Regions from separate parts of the Brenneria sp. L4-2C genome, predicted to be linked through region 3. Evidence: predicted binding sites of a transcription regulator. Region 3 holds the regulator's gene; each other region holds the start of a gene.
The links. Region 3 encodes CRP, which controls carbon source genes, mostly activating them, when cyclic AMP is high. Its sites were predicted from a motif close to ATGTGANNNNNNTCACAT; they were not measured.
Positions count from the first base shown of each region.

Region 1: a site for CRP is predicted at 3,902-3,919, ahead of deoC (deoxyribose-phosphate aldolase). Genes of this name have one in related genera too.
Region 2: a site for CRP is predicted at 4,228-4,245, ahead of ABRZ26_RS15735 (PTS mannitol transporter subunit IICBA). Genes of this name have one in related genera too.

Region 1 covers NZ_JBEIAC010000001.1:710,980-716,643, forward strand. The annotation lists gene ABRZ26_RS03330 (aspartate:alanine antiporter) at 1-340, shown strand, start outside; gene ABRZ26_RS03335 (aldose 1-epimerase family protein) at 519-1,532, opposite strand; gene fucP (L-fucose:H+ symporter permease) at 1,548-2,882, opposite strand; gene rbsK (ribokinase) at 2,897-3,826, opposite strand; gene deoC (deoxyribose-phosphate aldolase) at 4,025-4,705, shown strand; gene deoR (DNA-binding transcriptional repressor DeoR) at 4,871-5,644, shown strand; gene ABRZ26_RS03360 (serine hydrolase) at 5,641-5,664, opposite strand, start outside.
Region 2 covers NZ_JBEIAC010000010.1:141,511-147,174, reverse strand. The annotation lists gene ABRZ26_RS15750 (YibL family ribosome-associated protein) at 1-195, opposite strand, end outside; gene ABRZ26_RS15745 (MltR family transcriptional regulator) at 290-826, opposite strand; gene ABRZ26_RS15740 (mannitol-1-phosphate 5-dehydrogenase) at 961-2,109, opposite strand; gene ABRZ26_RS15735 (PTS mannitol transporter subunit IICBA) at 2,172-4,088, opposite strand; gene ABRZ26_RS15730 (DUF3053 domain-containing protein) at 4,439-5,134, opposite strand; gene ABRZ26_RS15725 (helix-turn-helix domain-containing protein) at 5,566-5,664, shown strand, end outside.
Region 3 covers NZ_JBEIAC010000026.1:22,823-28,486, forward strand. The annotation lists gene ppiA (peptidylprolyl isomerase A) at 76-645, shown strand; gene crp (cAMP-activated global transcriptional regulator CRP) at 817-1,449, opposite strand; gene ABRZ26_RS22730 (OsmC family protein) at 1,769-2,176, shown strand; gene ABRZ26_RS22735 (phosphoribulokinase) at 2,242-3,111, opposite strand; gene ABRZ26_RS22740 (YheU family protein) at 3,336-3,572, opposite strand; gene ABRZ26_RS22745 (LysE family translocator) at 3,778-4,380, shown strand; gene ABRZ26_RS22750 (ABC transporter ATP-binding protein) at 4,431-5,664, opposite strand, start outside.

The sequences.
Region 1 (5,664 bases), on a different contig from region 3:
GGTGTTTATGGCCGGCGTCGGATTAAGCGCCGGCAGCAGTATCGGCCGCAGCTTCGGCGAAATAGGGATGCAAATGCTGGTCTCGGGCTTAATCGTCAGCCTGGTGCCGGTGGTTATCTGCTTTTTATTCGGCGCTTATGTGCTGCGCATGAACCGCGCCCTGCTGTTTGGCGCCATGATGGGCGCCAGAACCTGCGCGCCGGCAATGGAGATTATCAGCGATACCGCCCGCAGCAATATTCCGGCGCTGGGATATGCGGGTACCTATGCCATCGCCAATGTATTGCTGACATTGGCCGGTTCGCTGATCATCATCATCTGGCCGGAATTGCCGGGATAACAGGAAGTATAAAAAATTGTCACTATTTCTGACAAAAGGCAGAACTTTTCCTTAAGGCCAGAGTCTGAATTACTGCCACTGCTTTTCTTTGTTATCCCCATATTGAGGAGCCCGTCGTTCCCGCCTTTCAGGTTCAAGAACGATGGGCGTTTTCTTTTTTGCATCCCGCCCAAAACCCTTAACCCAGCCCGGTTTCCACATGAAAACGCCGTGTTTCGCCGGCGGCCATTTCAATCAGGGTTCCTGCCCGACGAGCCGCATTGTATCCCTCAGGCCGGCAGGTCGCGGGTAACGCAAAGGCCGCTACTTTTTGATCGCCGTTATACAAAACCCAGCGAGTCGCATAATTCAGCTCCGCGCTGGAAAAACGGGTCACAAAACGATGCCCCTGCGGCGCATGCATACTGAACTCCACCTGCTGCGCATACTGAGACAGATTATCGGCGAAAAAAACGATTTCCGGATCGTAAAACCCAGGTTCATCCAGCGCATTGAAGCTTTCCGGCGCCTGCGCCAGCTTCTCCGTATAACTCAGCCACTGCGCCGTTGGATGTACATGTCCCGGAATGGAGCGGCGTAAGGCGAAAGCCCGATCGGGAATGTTCTGACTGAATGTCGCCCCGGCCACATAGGCGTAGTTCATATGGCACATATACTGTAACGGCATAGGCGCGCTCGCCAGATTCGTCACCGTCATCTCAATATTCAGCAGCGTACTGCCCGCCGTCATAGTCACCGCCGGCGCCGCACGGTAATGATGACCGAATCCTTTCACATACTCATAGTCCCCCGTCAGCGTCAAGGCGTCATTGCCGATGATCAAGCGCGCGACGTCCATTGGCGCACAAGCCATTTCTCCGTGCAGTGGATGTTGATCGTCCGCGGCGGGACAGCCGTTGCTTAGCAAACCGGAATGAAAGGCGAAGCAGCCATAGGTATCGATGATGCTACTGCCCGGCTTCGGCTGCGAAAAAGGATTGCTCATGGTCAGAGAATGACCATCGAATTCGGCATCCCAAATCATCTGCCCGTAGAATGGCAAAATGATGATGTACCCGCGCGCATTCTGTAATTTGATGGCCTCAATCCCTGAAACATAGCGAAACGTCGTTGCCGAAAAGTGTGCGTTTTCCAGCAGTATCCGGGGCTGTTCCGTAAACATCGAACGTGATAAATGTATTTGCGTGCTCATTAAATATCCCTCTCATCAAGCGTCATTACTGGTCGCGGGCCGATCGACGGCCAAATGCCGCTTGTTGCGCATTTCGCCCCAGAAATAGAAACCGACATAGGCAAAGCACAACAGAGACACGCCAAAAGATTTTTGCAGAGAACCCAAATGATCGGAGACATATCCCTGCACTGCCGGCACCACCGCCGCGCCGACGATAGACATCACGATAATGGCGCCGGCGACCTCGGTGTATTTTTTGTCGACGGTATCCAGCGTACCGGCATATATCGTCGCCCAACAGGGGCCGAACAGAACGCTGACGAAGACCGCGGCATAAACGGCGGTAAAATTCGGCACCATGACGACATAAGCCAGCGTCGCCACGCCGGCCGCCGAGTAAGCGATCAGGACTTTTTCGGCGCTGAAGCGCGTCATCAGGAAATTGGCGACAAACTTACCGATAAAGAAGCAGATAAAGCTGTAAATCATAAAGTTAGAAGCATCACGCTCGTTGGCCGCTCCTAAAGTTAACGCCAGACGAATGGTGAAAGACCACACAGCGACCTGCATACCGACATAGAGAAACTGCGCCACAATGCCGCGTTTGAAATGGTTGTTGCCCGCCAGATAACGCAGCGTCTCACCGAGCGACGGCAGCGTCTGCTTGTTCTGTCCCTCATTTTGCACCTTACAGGTTGGATAGCGGGTCAGCAGGAATAGAAAGAAAACTATCAGTAACACGAAAATCAAATACTTATAGGGTTCCAGCGTGTATTCCAGCATTTGCAGGCGGAACGTGTGGATCTGATCCGGCGTCATGTTCGCCATCTGACTTTCCAGGCTATCGCCTTCCTGGAATACCAGATATTTACCCAGGACAATCCCCATCAATGCGCCGACTGGGTAAAATGTCTGGCTGATATTCAGGCGCAGCGTGGCGTAATCACGATGACCAATCATTGAGCTGTAGGTGTTGGCGGCCGTTTCCAGAAAACTCAACCCAATGGCTATGGCGAAAATCGCCGCCAGGAACATGGTATAGGTCGCCATGTGAGATGCCGGATAAAACAGACTACAGCCGGCGATATAGAGCGTCAGGCCGATCAAAATCGCGATCTTGTAACTGCTTTTCCGGATCACTACCGATGCCGGGATCGCAATCAAAAAATAGCCGCCGTAAAATGCGCTTTGCACCAGCGCACTGGCGAAGTCGCTCAGTTCAAACACGCTTTTAAATTGCGTAATCAAAATATCGTTCAAGCTGGCCGCGCATCCCCATAACGGGAACAGGCACGACAACAAAATAAACTGAAACAATGGCGTCTTATTCAGATAGCCATCTGGCATTTGGATAATATCCTGACGCATGATGTTTTCCCCGGTTAGTTGGCGAGAGAATGATTGGCAAGAAAATCACGAAATTGCGCCGCATCCGGATAAGCACGCTGGGTGCCTTTTCCCGTAACGCTATAGGCCGCAAAAGCAGAGGCGTATTCCATCGCGCGTTTTATGTTTCCGTCCTTCACAAAGTAATGCGCAAAACAGCCGATAAAAGCATCCCCGGCGCCGCTGGTATCAATGGCGTGAACGCTGACCGGCTTAACATGATGTATCTGTTCCCCCGTCATCCACACCGAGCCGCGGTGACCCATGGTGATAATCAGGTTTTTCAATCCCCTGGCCAGCAGCAAGCGTCCCGCGCTGAAAATGTTCTCTTCGGTATCAACCGGCATACCGGTCAGAATTTCCAGTTCGGTTTCGTTCGGCATAAAGAAATCGCACTGGCAGGCATAGTCGATATCCAGCTCGCGCGCAGCCGGCGCTGGATTCAAAATGACCTGAATGTGATGCCGGCGAGCAAAATCAATGGCGTAATAGACGGTTTCCAGCGGGATCTCCAACTGGAGAATAAACAGTTTGCACTGTCTGAGTGATTCAGCGGCCGCGTCGATGTCCCGGGCCGATAGATGGTTATTCGCGCCTTTAATAATCAAAATCCGGTTATGTGACGACTTATCGACAAAGATCGGCGCCACCCCGCTAGAGATGCCGGCGACCGGCGTAACATAGCGAACGTCCACGCCCAAATGCCGTAAGTTCTCTATGGTGTTGCCGGCGAACAGGTCGTCGCCGACCCGGCTGACCATCATGACGGACGCCCCCAGCTTGGCGGCAGCAACCGCTTGATTCGCCCCCTTCCCGCCGCAGCCTATCTCAAAGTCCGGCGCCGCCAGCGTTTCGCCTGTTTTAGGCATCTCATCAATGTAAGTGATGAGATCCACCATATTTGAACCAATGACTGCGATATCCATAATCAGCTTCCCCGGATGGTTTTTTTAATTATTAAATGTTACGTTAATAACAATAACAACCATGGTTTGTTATTAATGTGACAATGATCGCAAGCGGCAGGTATTTACGTGGAAAAAAGAACAGATAAAATTGATATTGCAGTTAAAATGTTATAATTATAACATCCATAATTTATTAAACAGTCAAAGGAGCCAACCATGACGACTGAAACGCGCGATTACGCCCCCTATATTGACCACACGCTGCTGGCCGCCGATGCCACCGAACAACAAATCATCAAGCTGTGTGAGGAAGCGAAAACGCATCGCTTTTATGCGGTTTGCGTTAACTCGGGTTATGTCCCCTTAGCCGTCGGTCAGTTAAAAGGCACACCGGTGCGGGTTTGTTCGGTGATTGGCTTTCCGCTGGGCGCCGGCCTGACATCCGCCAAAGCCTTTGAAGCGAAAGCCGCCATTGACGCCGGCGCCAGAGAAATAGATATGGTGATCAATATCGGCTGGTTGAAAAGCGGAGACGTCAGCGCCGTTAAGGCCGACATTCAGGCCGTGCGCGAGGTTTGCGCCGCTATACCGTTGAAGGTAATATTGGAAACCTGCCTGCTTAGCGATGAACAAATCGTGCTGGTTTGTGAGATGTGTCGTGAGCTGAATGTCGCATTCGTCAAAACATCCACCGGGTTCAGCACCGGCGGCGCGCGCGTCGAGCATGTGAAACTGATGCGTGAAACAGTAGGCCCAACGGTTGGCGTTAAAGCCTCCGGCGCGGTTCGCGACCGTCAGACGGCGGAAAACATGATCCTCGCCGGCGCGACCCGAATCGGCACCAGTTCCGGCGTCGCTATCGTTTCCGGCAAATCGTCCGCGGCAGGAAACTACTGATTATCATTCCGCATAGATGAAATTGCTTTCCCCCGACGTGATGACAATGCGAACAAGCGGATGAGGTATCTTCAGGGACGCCTCTCCCTGCGCAGGCTGAATATATCAATCATCATGGTGCGTATGGAATTATTCGATTAGGCAGACCCATTATCAGGACATCACATGGAAACGCGGCGCGAAGAACGGATTAATAAACTTGCCCAGGCCTTGAAATCAACCGACAAACTGCACCTTAAGGACGCCGCCCAGTTACTGGGCGTGTCCGAGATGACCGTTCGCCGCGATCTGAGCGCCGAGCCAGCGGCCGTGGTATTGCTCGGCGGCTATGTGGTCAGCGATTTGAAGAATAACAACGCCACCAATTATTTTGTTTCCGATCAACAAAACAAACATGTGGCGGAAAAACGCAGCGCCGGCGCCGTCGCCGCGCGTCTGATTGCTGCGAACGATACGGTATTTTTCGATTGCGGCACCACCACGCCTTTTATTATCGACGCCATTGCCGAAGACCTGCCGTTTACCGGTATTTGTTATTCCCTGAACACCTTTCTGGCGTTACAGGGAAAGCACGCCTGCCAAGCGATCCTCTGCGGCGGTCAGTTTCACCCGGACAACGCCATTTTCACGCCGCTCGGCCAGCGCAACGAGCTTGATAACGTCTGCCCGAATAAAGCGTTTATTTCAGCGGCGGGAATCGATCTCGCCGCCGGCGCCACCTGCTTTAATTTCGCGGAACTGAGTATGAAACACCGGGCGCTGGCGATGTCGCAGCGCGCCATTCTGGTTGCCGATAGCAGCAAGTTCGATCTGGTTAAACCCGCCTGTATCGGCCCGCTGACGCTGTTCGATACGCTGATAACCGATCGCCAACCGGCGGCCGGCTATCTTCGCTACTGCAACGATCATGGCATTCGGTTGATGAACATCGACCATTAACCGAACAGACCGCCAAACCA
Region 2 (5,664 bases), on a different contig from region 3:
TTTCGCTTCCTGGCTGAGTTTCTGCTCCCTCACATTGCGCAGGCGTTCAATTTCCGCCGCCAGCTTCTCGCATGCTTCCAGATTAAGCGCTATCGCTTCGGCATCGCCCTGTTCAAGCAGGGAGATCTGCTTACGATTCAACTTATCCAATTGATCGCTAAGGCGTTTAATTTCTGTTTTTTCCTGCTCTTTCATAACGTATAAACCTGTATCATGGGAGAATCATGCGGGTGCAAGCATACACGAAACCGTGTCGCAGGTGCAGTGGTCAAGGGGAAGGAAACCTCGGCTAAAAGGCTTTTTTCAAGCTAATCCGGGAAATCAATTCCGTGAGCGATAACACCAGCGTGGAACGAATCATCTGCTGATAACGCTGTTGTTGCATGCCGATCAATACGTTATCGGCAGCGGCGGCGGGCAATGGCGGCTCGGCGGGCAATACGCTGACGCAGTGCAATTCGCCAATCGGGCCAAGAATTTCATCGTCGGTAAAATGATAATTATGCTCGTCGTGCGCCAATTCGTCGCTCAACGCCAGCAGCAATTCGGCATCCTCATACTCTTTACGGCTGATCATCCCTAACCCGTAAATCAGCTTGAGACGCACGCACAGATCCCCCAGCGGGCCGGTTCCCGTCATCAGCGGTTCAACCGCATATTTAACGGCATAGTCATCCTTGCGGAATACCTGCGACATCAGAATACTGACCGCTTCAGCTAATAACTCGGCGGCCCGGAGCATGAAATCACGTACCGTGGAGGCCGAATTGAGTGATTCAAGAACCCGGTTTTCAAACGCCTGTGTTTCTTCCATCGTCACTTCCATTGCGCTAATCCGTACACCGATTATCTCCAATCCGGTAACCTGACTTACCGACGGATACGGTGATGTCGGTTATGCCCGGCATCACCAGTTCCAAACATCAACGGTACTGAACGCAACCAGGGATCGCGCGCCGATTACTGCATGGCGTTATACACACTCACCGCCCGGGCGACAACTTCACTCTCCGCATCCAGACCGGAAATCTGCGCCAGCGCCGCCTGCGGCCCCAGTTTTTCCAGTAATGCGGCTAACTCCCGCGCTTGCGGATCCTGCTCGCTGCGGAAATGCATCGCCGCGGCAATGCCGGTGATCAGATTATCATGCGGCAATTGATATTCCAGCGTCCCCAGCAGCGGCTTAATCAGCCGGTCGCCCGCGCTCAGTTTACGCAGGGGCTGGCGTCCCACACGTTCAACATCATCATGCAGGTAAGGGTTTTCAAAGCGGCTGAGAATTTTATCGATATAGGCCGCGTGTTTCTCAGGATCGAAACCGTAACGTTGAATCAATACGGCGCCGCTCTCTTCCATCGCGCCTTTAACCACGGCGCGTATCTTCGGGTCAAGAATGGCGTCACGTACCGTCTGCCGTTTCGCCAACTGACCCAGATAGGCGGTGATGGCATGGCCGGTGTTCAGCGTAAACAGTTTGCGCTCGACAAACGCCATCAGGTTATCGGTCAGCTCCATCCCCGGAATGGCCGGCGGCGTTTCCTTGAACTGAGTCTGGTCGACGATCCATTCGCTGAAGGTTTCCACCGTAACGGCCAGGATATCGCCGCCGCCGGCTTCGGCAGGCGGGACGATACGGTCGACGGCGGAATCGACGAATCCCACATGTTCCTCAACCCACTGCCGCTGGTCGGCCGGCAACAGCTTCAGCACATGCTGTTTAAGCTGGCTGGTGCCGCGCACCATATTCTCGCAGGCGATAATGTTCAACGGACGCTCGTTGCCGTCGGCGCGACGTTTCACCAGCCCCTGCGCGATGGTTCCGGCGATCTTTTCCAGAATTTGCGGCCCGACGGCCGTGGTGACCAGATCGGCCTCGGCGATCAGCGCCACCGCGTCCTGACTGCCGCTGTGAACGGCGCTGACATTGCTGACGGCATCGAGCCGCGTTTGTTCGCCCACGATGCGTACCTGATAGCTATTACGGCTATTCAACGCATCCAACAGCGGCTGATTAACATCCGCAAAGGTCAGTTCGGTATCGGCGTCAGCCAACAGTTTACCGATGAACCCGCGACCGATATTACCAGCACCAAAATGTAATGCTTTCATCATGCTTTACCCTTTTAAAACAACATTCTGATAAGAGGCCGCCCGCAGGCGGCGTCACCGTTTCAGGCGCTCTTTTTGCCCGACAGCAGGTCGAGCACATCCTGTACGTTCTGGGTATGCGTCAGACGCTCAATCACGGATTCGTCGTCCAGCGCATTGGTCAGGCTGGTAATCACCTGAATGTGTTCGTTATTCCGGGCGGCAATACCGATAACCAGGCGCGCGACGTCATCGTCGCTCTCGCCGAAGCGCACGCCGTCGGGGTACTGACAGAAGACCACGCCGGTTTTCAGCACCTGGTCTTTGGCTTCGATCGTCCCGTGCGGCACCGCGATGGATTCGCCCAGATAGGTTGACGTCAGTTCTTCACGCTCCAACATCGCATCGACGTAGGCCGGCTCCACGTAACCGCCTTTCACCAGTTGCTCACCGGCAAAACGGATAGCCTGTTCTTTGCTTGCGGCCTGTTGGTTGAGGAAGACATTGGCGGCGCCAAGCTGGAACAGCGTGGCCCCTTCACCGACGACATCCGGTTTGGCGGCCGCGGTTGCCGGCGCCGGAGAAGCGCTGCCCTGCGCGGCGACCAGACGGGCGACCAGATCGCCATACAGTTGGCTATCGAGGAAGTTGGTCAGCGAGATGTGCTGAGCCTGCGGCGCATGGCGCAATGCGCGTTCGGTAAGATCGCGGTGGGTAATGACCAGATCGACATCCGGCGGCAGGTTATTGATGGCGCTGTTGGTGACGGAGACATTCGCCAGCCCGGCATCCTGCACTTTTTTGCGCAGCACGCCGGCGCCCATAGCGCTGGAGCCCATGCCGGCGTCGCAGGCAACGATGATTTTACGCACGGTGCTTAAATCGCCGCTGACGCCGGTACTGACGCTATCCGCGCCTTTGGTCGACGATTTCAACGCCTGCACGCGCCGAGTCGCTTCGTCGAGGTCTTCTTCAGGTTTGTTTTTCGTGCTTTTCAGCAGAACCACGGCAACTACGAAAGAGACGGCGAATGCCGCCACAATGGCCGTCAGGTTGGCGAAATAAGCGCCTTTCGGCGTCATGGCGAGCACAGCCAGAATAGAGCCCGGAGACGCCGGAGAAATCAGGCCGCCGCCCAGCAGGCTCAGCGTGAATACGCCGGTCATGCCGCCGAGGATAACGGCGATGATCAGGCGCGGATTCATCAGCACGTAGGGGAAGTAGATTTCGTGGATACCGCCAAAAAAGTGGATGATGGCCGCGCCCGGAGCGGACTCTTTGGCGTTGCCGCGGCCAAAAAGCATATACGCGACCAGTACGCCCAGACCGGGGCCAGGGTTGGTTTCAATCAGGAAGAAGATGGATTTGCCGGTTTCCGTCGCCTGCTGAATGCCCAGCGGCGAGAAGATACCGTGGTTGATGGCGTTGTTCAGGAACAGAATTTTTGCCGGTTCGACGAAGATAGAGGTCAACGGCAACAGGCTGTTGCGCACCATCACGTTAACGCCGGCGGCCAGCGCCTGCGAGAACACCTCGACCAGCGGACCGATAGCCAGAAACGACAGGATCGCCAGCAGCATACCGATGATGCCGGCAGAGAAGTTGTTGACCAGCATTTCAAAACCGCTTTTGATTTTGCCGTCAACCAGCGTGTCGAAGCGCTTAATCGCCCACCCTCCCAACGGACCGGCAATCATCGCTCCCATGAACATCGGGATATCGGTCCCGGCGATCACCCCGATGGTGGTGATGGCGCCGACCACGCCGCCGCGTTCGCCAAACACCAGACGGCCGCCGGTATAACCAATCAGCAACGGCAGCAGATAGGTGATCATGGGGCCGACCAGTTTCGCCAGCGTTTCGTTGGGAAGCCAACCGGTAGGAATAAACAGCGCGGTAATAATACCCCAGGCGATAAATGCGCCGATGTTGGGCATCACCATGTTGCTAAGAAAGCGACCAAAGTTCTGAACCTTGATCTTGATGTCTGGTGAAAGCATAAAAACACACTCCTGTTGAACGCGCTGACGTTGAGAGCGCGTGGTCATTTTCGTGAGACGGAGTGAGTAATTTCCGTCCGATCCCCGTATGCAGATCGGACTCTAGCATTCTGTTTTCACTTAGCAATCGAAGGGAAATTTGTGACAAATATCACACATTTGAAAAACATGTGAGTCACAAATTAGTGATGGAGTTCACAAAAGACGGGATTTTGGACAAATATTGCGCATTCACACGTTAGCGGAGATGTGACAAGAATCACAATTCCGCAACATGCTTTTGTATCGCTTATGAGAGATAAATCACAATTTATTTTCGGCTGAACGCCAAATCAGGAGCACGGAACATTCTAACGCTTTACCGCGCCATTCAACGCACTCATCAAACTCTGTTGTTGAACCGCGAGCGCCGCCACCATGCCGTTATATTGAGCAACCTGCTGCGGCGTACGGAATTGCACCGAATCGCCGTTAAAGATCGCCTGATCGCCCTGCGCTTCGAGGTAGTCGCCTACCTGAATCAGACTTTGTACAAACGAGATGGCGCCGGGAATGATTGGCAGTAAGACATTGGTCGGCTGCGTAACGACCTGCGCGTACAGTCGATGATAGATAACCTGTAGCTCTTCCGGCTGTTTGAGCTGGCGCAGCGCATTGTCTGCCTGCGACTTGGCCGTCTGAATCTGCTGTCCCAGCAGGTTTACCGCGGCGGCGGACTGGCGAAGATTATCGCGCTGCAACAGATAATCCTGCGGTACGCGAATACGGGAAACCTGATCCAGCATCGGCGTCAGGCTGCCCGCCACCGCTTGATCGAACTGCTGGGAAAAAGTGGTTAAAATAGCGTAATCGTTAACAAAAGGTCCGAATTGGGTCTTTTGCTCTTCCGTCAATACAGGTAATTTCCCATCCTGCGGCAAATGAATATTTTGCAGAAAACCGACGAACGCTTTGCGCTGGTCGGCCTCGGAATCGCCGCAGGCGGCCAGTTGCAGCGCCATAAAAAACATCAGAACCGGCAACAGCCAGCGTGAGTGAGATTCCATCAACCCTTTCATTCCATCCCCTTGTTTTGCATGCTTGCCAGGCGTCGCGATCTTCACAGAGAGAACCCGCCGCAAGCCTATTTCAGATAACCGTAAGCATAGTCGAATCAGTCGGTTCATGCCGCAGGGCGAAAAGCGGTGAACACCCCGCTACGCTTGCCGCGCGGGCGCGTCAAAATAATAGCGGACGGGAGCGTCAGGGGAATGGGTGCTTCAAAAATGAGCAATTCACCTATATTGGTGCAACGGGAACGCGGGTTTTATTTCGGCATATTAAGAAGGCAATAGATTTAGACCTTAATTAAGCGTGGGTTTGAATCAATATCCCGTCGTTTCTTGTTTCACAGATTAAAATTCTGCCAGATTTCGATATTTTCATGGCTTGATTTTTGCTGATCTTTTTTACCCTCTTTTTCAGGTAAGGACAGATTATGGAACTCACTTCTTATTCCAGTCAGCAGAATGGTTTCCGTTGCGCCTCGCATATTCAAGAGCTGGCCCAGCATAGTCAACTCCTTACTGACTGGTCA
Region 3 (5,664 bases):
TGGGTGGCGCTAAGGAGTGCGGATACATACAATCACTACGCTTTCTGTAGTCGATTTCTTCAAAAAGGAATTCTCATGCTCAAACGTACTCTGGTTGCGGCGGCAGCCTTTATATCACTCACTGCTTTTTCTCCAGCGTTTGCTGCTTCCGGCACCACGCATGTTTTACTGACCACATCGGCAGGAAATATTGAACTGGCGTTGGATAATCAAAAAGCACCGGTTTCGGTGAAGAATTTTGTCGAGTACGTTAATAGCGGTTTTTATAACGGGACGACGTTTCATCGGGTTATCCCCGGCTTCATGATTCAAGGGGGCGGTTTCACCAGCGATATGAAGCAGAAAGCGACCAACGCTGCGATCGTTAACGAAGCGGATAATGGGTTACGCAATCTGCGCGGCACTATTTCGATGGCGCGTACGGCGGAAAAAGACAGCGCCACCAGTCAATTCTTTATCAACGTGGCAGACAATGCGTTTCTCGATCACGGTCAGCGCGATTTCGGCTATGCGGTGTTCGGCAAGGTAGTCAAAGGCATGGAGGTGGCGGATAAAATTGCCCAGGTGCAGACTGAAAACGTCGGCCCGTATCAAAATGTGCCCGCCAAACCGATTGTAATCCAGTCAGCGAAAGTCCTGCCCTGATTGGATTCCCGAACCAGCCTCCCTTCTCATATTGAGCGGATTTGATAAATTCGCTCAATTGAATTGGGATTGTTTATTTTTGAATAATAATATTATCGTTGATAAATATATCGGATAAAAAAAAGCGTGAGATTTTCTCACGCTTTTTTGTCGTCGGGTAATTATTGTGGTTTAGCGAGTGCCGTAAACCACAATGGTTTTACCATGTGCGGAGATCAAATTTTGGTCTTCTAACATTTTAAGTATCCGCCCTACGGTCTCGCGTGAACAGCCGACAATCTGGCCGATTTCCTGACGCGTGATTTTTATTTGCATGCCGTCCGGGTGGGTCATGGCATCCGGTTGTTTCGCCAGGTTCAACAAGGTCTGAGCAATACGCCCCGTTACGTCGAGGAAAGCCAAATTGCCGACTTTTTCTGAAGTCACTTGCAGTCTGCTGGCCATCTGAGCCGACAGGCGCATCAGGATATCGGGGTTAACCTGGATCAGTTGTCGGAATTTTTTATAAGAAATTTCAGCAACTTCACACGCTGTTTTCGCCCGCACCCAGGCGCTGCGCTCCTGACCTTCCTCAAACAGGCCGAGTTCGCCGATAAAATCGCCCTGATTCAGATAAGAAAGAATCATTTCCTTGCCTTCTTCATCTTTGATCAGCACGGCGACGGAGCCTTTCACGATGTAGTAAAGCGTCTCTGCTTTTTCACCTTGGTGAATAAGCGTACTCTTCGATGGGTACTTGTGGATATGGCAATGAGAAAGGAACCATTCAAGAGTCGGGTCTGTTTGCGGTTTGCCGAGAACCATTCGATATCATCCTCTGTTGTCAGTCACTGCGCAATTCACAGGGCTCAGAGTTCCCTGTACGGCGTATTTACTGTTAAAAGTTCAAATTCAGTGTAGGCAGAACGACGTCAGGGAATATACTGGAGCCTTTATTTGGCGACGTCATCATCTCCCCGGCATCTGAGTTTGTCCAGAATAAGGCAGATACTGTTCTTGTTTTTAACACAGCTTGAAGGACGTGTCTTGTGTTGTCTCACTTCAGCATGATAAAGCTCTGGTTATCAGATGATTTTGTACAGTAACGATATAAATTTTCAAAAATTTTTTAGCGGAGGGTACCATGCAGGCTCGAGTGAAGTGGGTTGAAGGCTTAACATTCCTTGGCGAATCATCTTCCGGACATCAGATTTTAATGGATGGAAATTCGGGGGATAAAGCGCCAAGTCCAATGGAAATGGTATTGATGTCGGTGGGCGGATGCAGCGCGATTGATGTGGTGTCCATATTGCAAAAAGGGCGCAACGATGTTGCCGACTGCGAGGTTAAACTCACGTCGCAGCGGAAAGCGGAGGCGCCGCGTCTGTTTACCCATATCAACCTGCATTTTATCGTCTCCGGCAAAGGGTTGACCGAGAAAGCCGTAGAACGCGCGGTCGCGCTGTCTGCGGAGCGCTATTGCTCCGTGGCGCTGATGCTGGCTAAAGCGGTAGAGGTGACCCACAGCCATGAGGTCCGGGAATTGGCATAACCGCGTTGAACCGGAGCAGGCACGGTAGCGACCTGGTTTCTGCCGCCGTGCTTTTTTTCGAGCGACTATTCGATTTTCTTCCCTTCCAGCAAACGCTGAACCAATGGCGCCATAATTAATTCCATCGCCAGACCCATCTTCCCGCCCGGCACGACCAGCGTGTTGATATGGGAAATAAACGATCCCTGCAACATCGCCAGCAGATAGGGATAATCAATATTGTCCAGCCCCTGAAAATGGATCACCACAAAGCTCTCGTCCAGCGAAGGGATGGATTTGGCCGCGAAGGGGTTGGAGGTGTCCACGGTGGGAACCCGCTGGAAGTTGATATGGGTTCGTGAAAACTGCGGCGTAATGTAAGAGATGTAATCATCCATCGAACGGACGACCGAATCCATGACCGCTTCGCGCGAGTGGCCGCGTTCATTCACATCACGGATCAGTTTTTGAATCCATTCCAGGTTGACGATAGGCACCACGCCGACCAGTAAGTCGACATGCTGCGCCACGTTGTGCTGGTCGGTCACCACGCCGCCGTGCAGTCCTTCATAAAACAGCACGTCGGTCGGTTCGGGCATGGGTTCCCACGGCGTGAATGTACCGGGTACCTGATTGTAGGGAATGGCTTCATCATAGGTATGAAGATATTTACGCGTTTTCCCTCGTCCGTGCCGACCATATTCGATGAAGGATTGCTCCAGCAGGCTGAAATCATTGGCCTCCGGGCCGAAATAGCTGATATGACGGCCAAGATCTCGCGCCTTGCGAATTTCCATATCCATTTCCGGCCGGGTATAACGGTGAAAGCTATCGCCTTCAAGCTGGGCGGGGCGCATGTTCAGTTGATGAAAGATCTTGTGAAAGGCCAGACTGGTTGTTGTGGTTCCCGCGCCGCTGGAGCCGGTCACGGCAATAATCGGATGCTTATGCGACATAAGACGATTTACTCCGTCATGGTGGCGAATACGCCATCAAAAAAGAAAAGGTATCAGACGGGGCCGACCTCCGCGACGAACTCCGCCGGGATCTGTCGCTCTGCCGCCCGGCGGTTCATCTCGGTCTGGCTGCGATAGGGAATGTCGTCAACCTCAGGCTGTTTTCATCGTTGTTAGCATGGTCCGTAATACAGATACATCTTCTTTTAGTGCTTTGCCAGCGCTTAGTGAGGGGGATGCCCGCCCGCATTAAACTGACGGCGCGGCATGATGTTAATTGTTTCATGCAACTCAGACCATACCAGCACGACCTCGCCTGATTCCAACTGCCGGCGCACATCAGCGACTTTCTGTTGCAGCGTCCGTTCTTGCTCGCCGTAATCCGTTCCTTCCCGGAGAACGAAAGATTCGATGAGATTTTCCAGTGTTTCGGGTTCGAGTTGTTGCCAGGGAATAATCACGATTGTTTGTCCAGAAATTGAGTAAGCCAGGCTGGAATGCGCTTCTCAAGCCGGGCGGAAAGCGTCATACGTAATATGAATAAAAATATTGGTATCCGAACTTGTGCGATTAATATCACACTGTTAGCTTCAATGCTGCCGCTTAACAATGCATTCGTGACCAACTATACCGCAAAAACGCTTCAGGGTGAGGGGCACCCGTTACATGGAACTGAGCTTGTTTCTGTCGATGTTAGGTTTTCTCTGGGTTGCCGCCATTACGCCAGGCCCGAACAATATGTTGCTGACCACGTCCGGCGCCAATTTTGGTTTTTTCCGCTCTTTGTGGTTGATGATTGGCATCATGTTTGGCATGCAGAGCATTTTATTGCTGGTGGCATTTGGCGTAGGCAGCCTGATCCTCATCTATCCCTCTTTGCATTTCATGCTGAAAGTGCTTGGCAGCTTGTATCTGCTTTGGCTGGCGTGGAAAGTCGCCACCGCCGCCTACGAAAAGCTGGAAACCCTGGACGCGCCGCCGCGGCCGATTCGGTTTTATCAAGGGTGGCTGCTGCAATTCCTCAATCCCAAAGCCTGGCTGATGGCGTTGGGGGCGGTAGCCAGCTTTAGCCTGCCGGGGAGGGAATATCATCACTCGGTGGCGGCGATAAGTCTTGGCATCGTACTGGTGAATCTGGTCGCCGGCGCGATATGGCTCGGATTCGGCACTCTGATCGGCCGTTTGTTGCGCAGTAAAAAAGCCTGGATTATCTTCAACGTCTCGATGGGATTGCTGACGGCCGCCTGTGTCTTGCTGATTTGGCATTAGTCATTCGGCGCGGACCGATAATCTGCCTATCGGTCCGCGCCAGAGAAAGGCTAAGACGAGAGCTGCTGATTCATTTGCTCTAGCTGTTCCTGCGCCTCAAGCCACGCCATTTCAGTTTCTTCCAAATCCGTTTTCGCCTTTATCTGCTGCTGTAGGCAGTCCGTGAGTTCGGCTTTACGGCTGATATCGTAAAGCCCGGTATCCGCCAGCCTGGCCTCAACGGCTTCCAGCGCCGCGCCCAGTTTTTCCATCTGCTGTTCGAGCCGGGCGATTTGTTTGCGCAGCGGTTGCGTCTGTGCTCTCAGTTCGGCTTCCCGCCGCTTTTGCTCTTTTCTGGCCTGAGCGCTGTTGGCGGCGTTTTCTTTGGGCGTTTCGTCGGCGGCGCTGTCCTGGCGCTGTCTGTCCGTCAGCCACTGCTGGTAATCCTCCAGATCGCCGTCGAAAGGCTCGACCTTGCGATCGTGAACCAGATAGAGGTCATCGGTTGTGGAGCGAATCAGGTGCCGATCGTGCGATACCACCACCAGCGCGCCCTCGAAATCGATCAACGCTTCCGTCAGCGCCTGCCGCATATCGAGATCCAGGTGGTTGGTGGGTTCGTCGAGCAGCAACAGATTCGGGCGCTGCCAGACGACAAGCGCCAGCACCAGCCGGGCTTTTTCTCCTCCGGAGAAACGCTCGGTGATTTCCGTGACTTTGTCGCCCTGAAAACCGAAGCCGCCGAGGTAATCGCGCAGTTGCTGCTCGGTTTCCCGTTCTGCCAGACGCACCATATGCTGTAAGGGCGATTCATCGGCGCGCAGGAATTCCAACTGATGCTGGGCGAAGTAGCCCAGCTTCACGCCTTTCGCCAGCCCGATTTCCCCCTGAATCGGTTCCAGCGTTCCCGCCAGCAGCTTGATCAGCGTCGATTTCCCCGCGCCGTTATGCCCCAGCAGGCCGATGCGCGACCCCGGCACCAGATTCAGTTTGATCGATTCCAAAATCAGCTTGTCGCCATAACCGGCGCTGACTTTCTCCATGCGCAGCAAGGGGTTGGGCAGCGACTCCGGCGCCCGGAAGCTGAAGCGGAAGGGGTTGTCCACATGCGCCGGCGCAATCATTTCCATCCGCTCTAGCATTTTTATCCGGCTTTGCGCCTGTTTGGCTTTGGTCGCTTTGGCGCGGAAACGGTCGATGTAATGTTGCAGATGTGCGACCCGCTCCTGCTGATGTTCATACAGCGATTGCTGCTGCGCCAGCCGCGTGGCCCGCTGCCGTTCGAAAGAGCTGTAATTGCCGGTG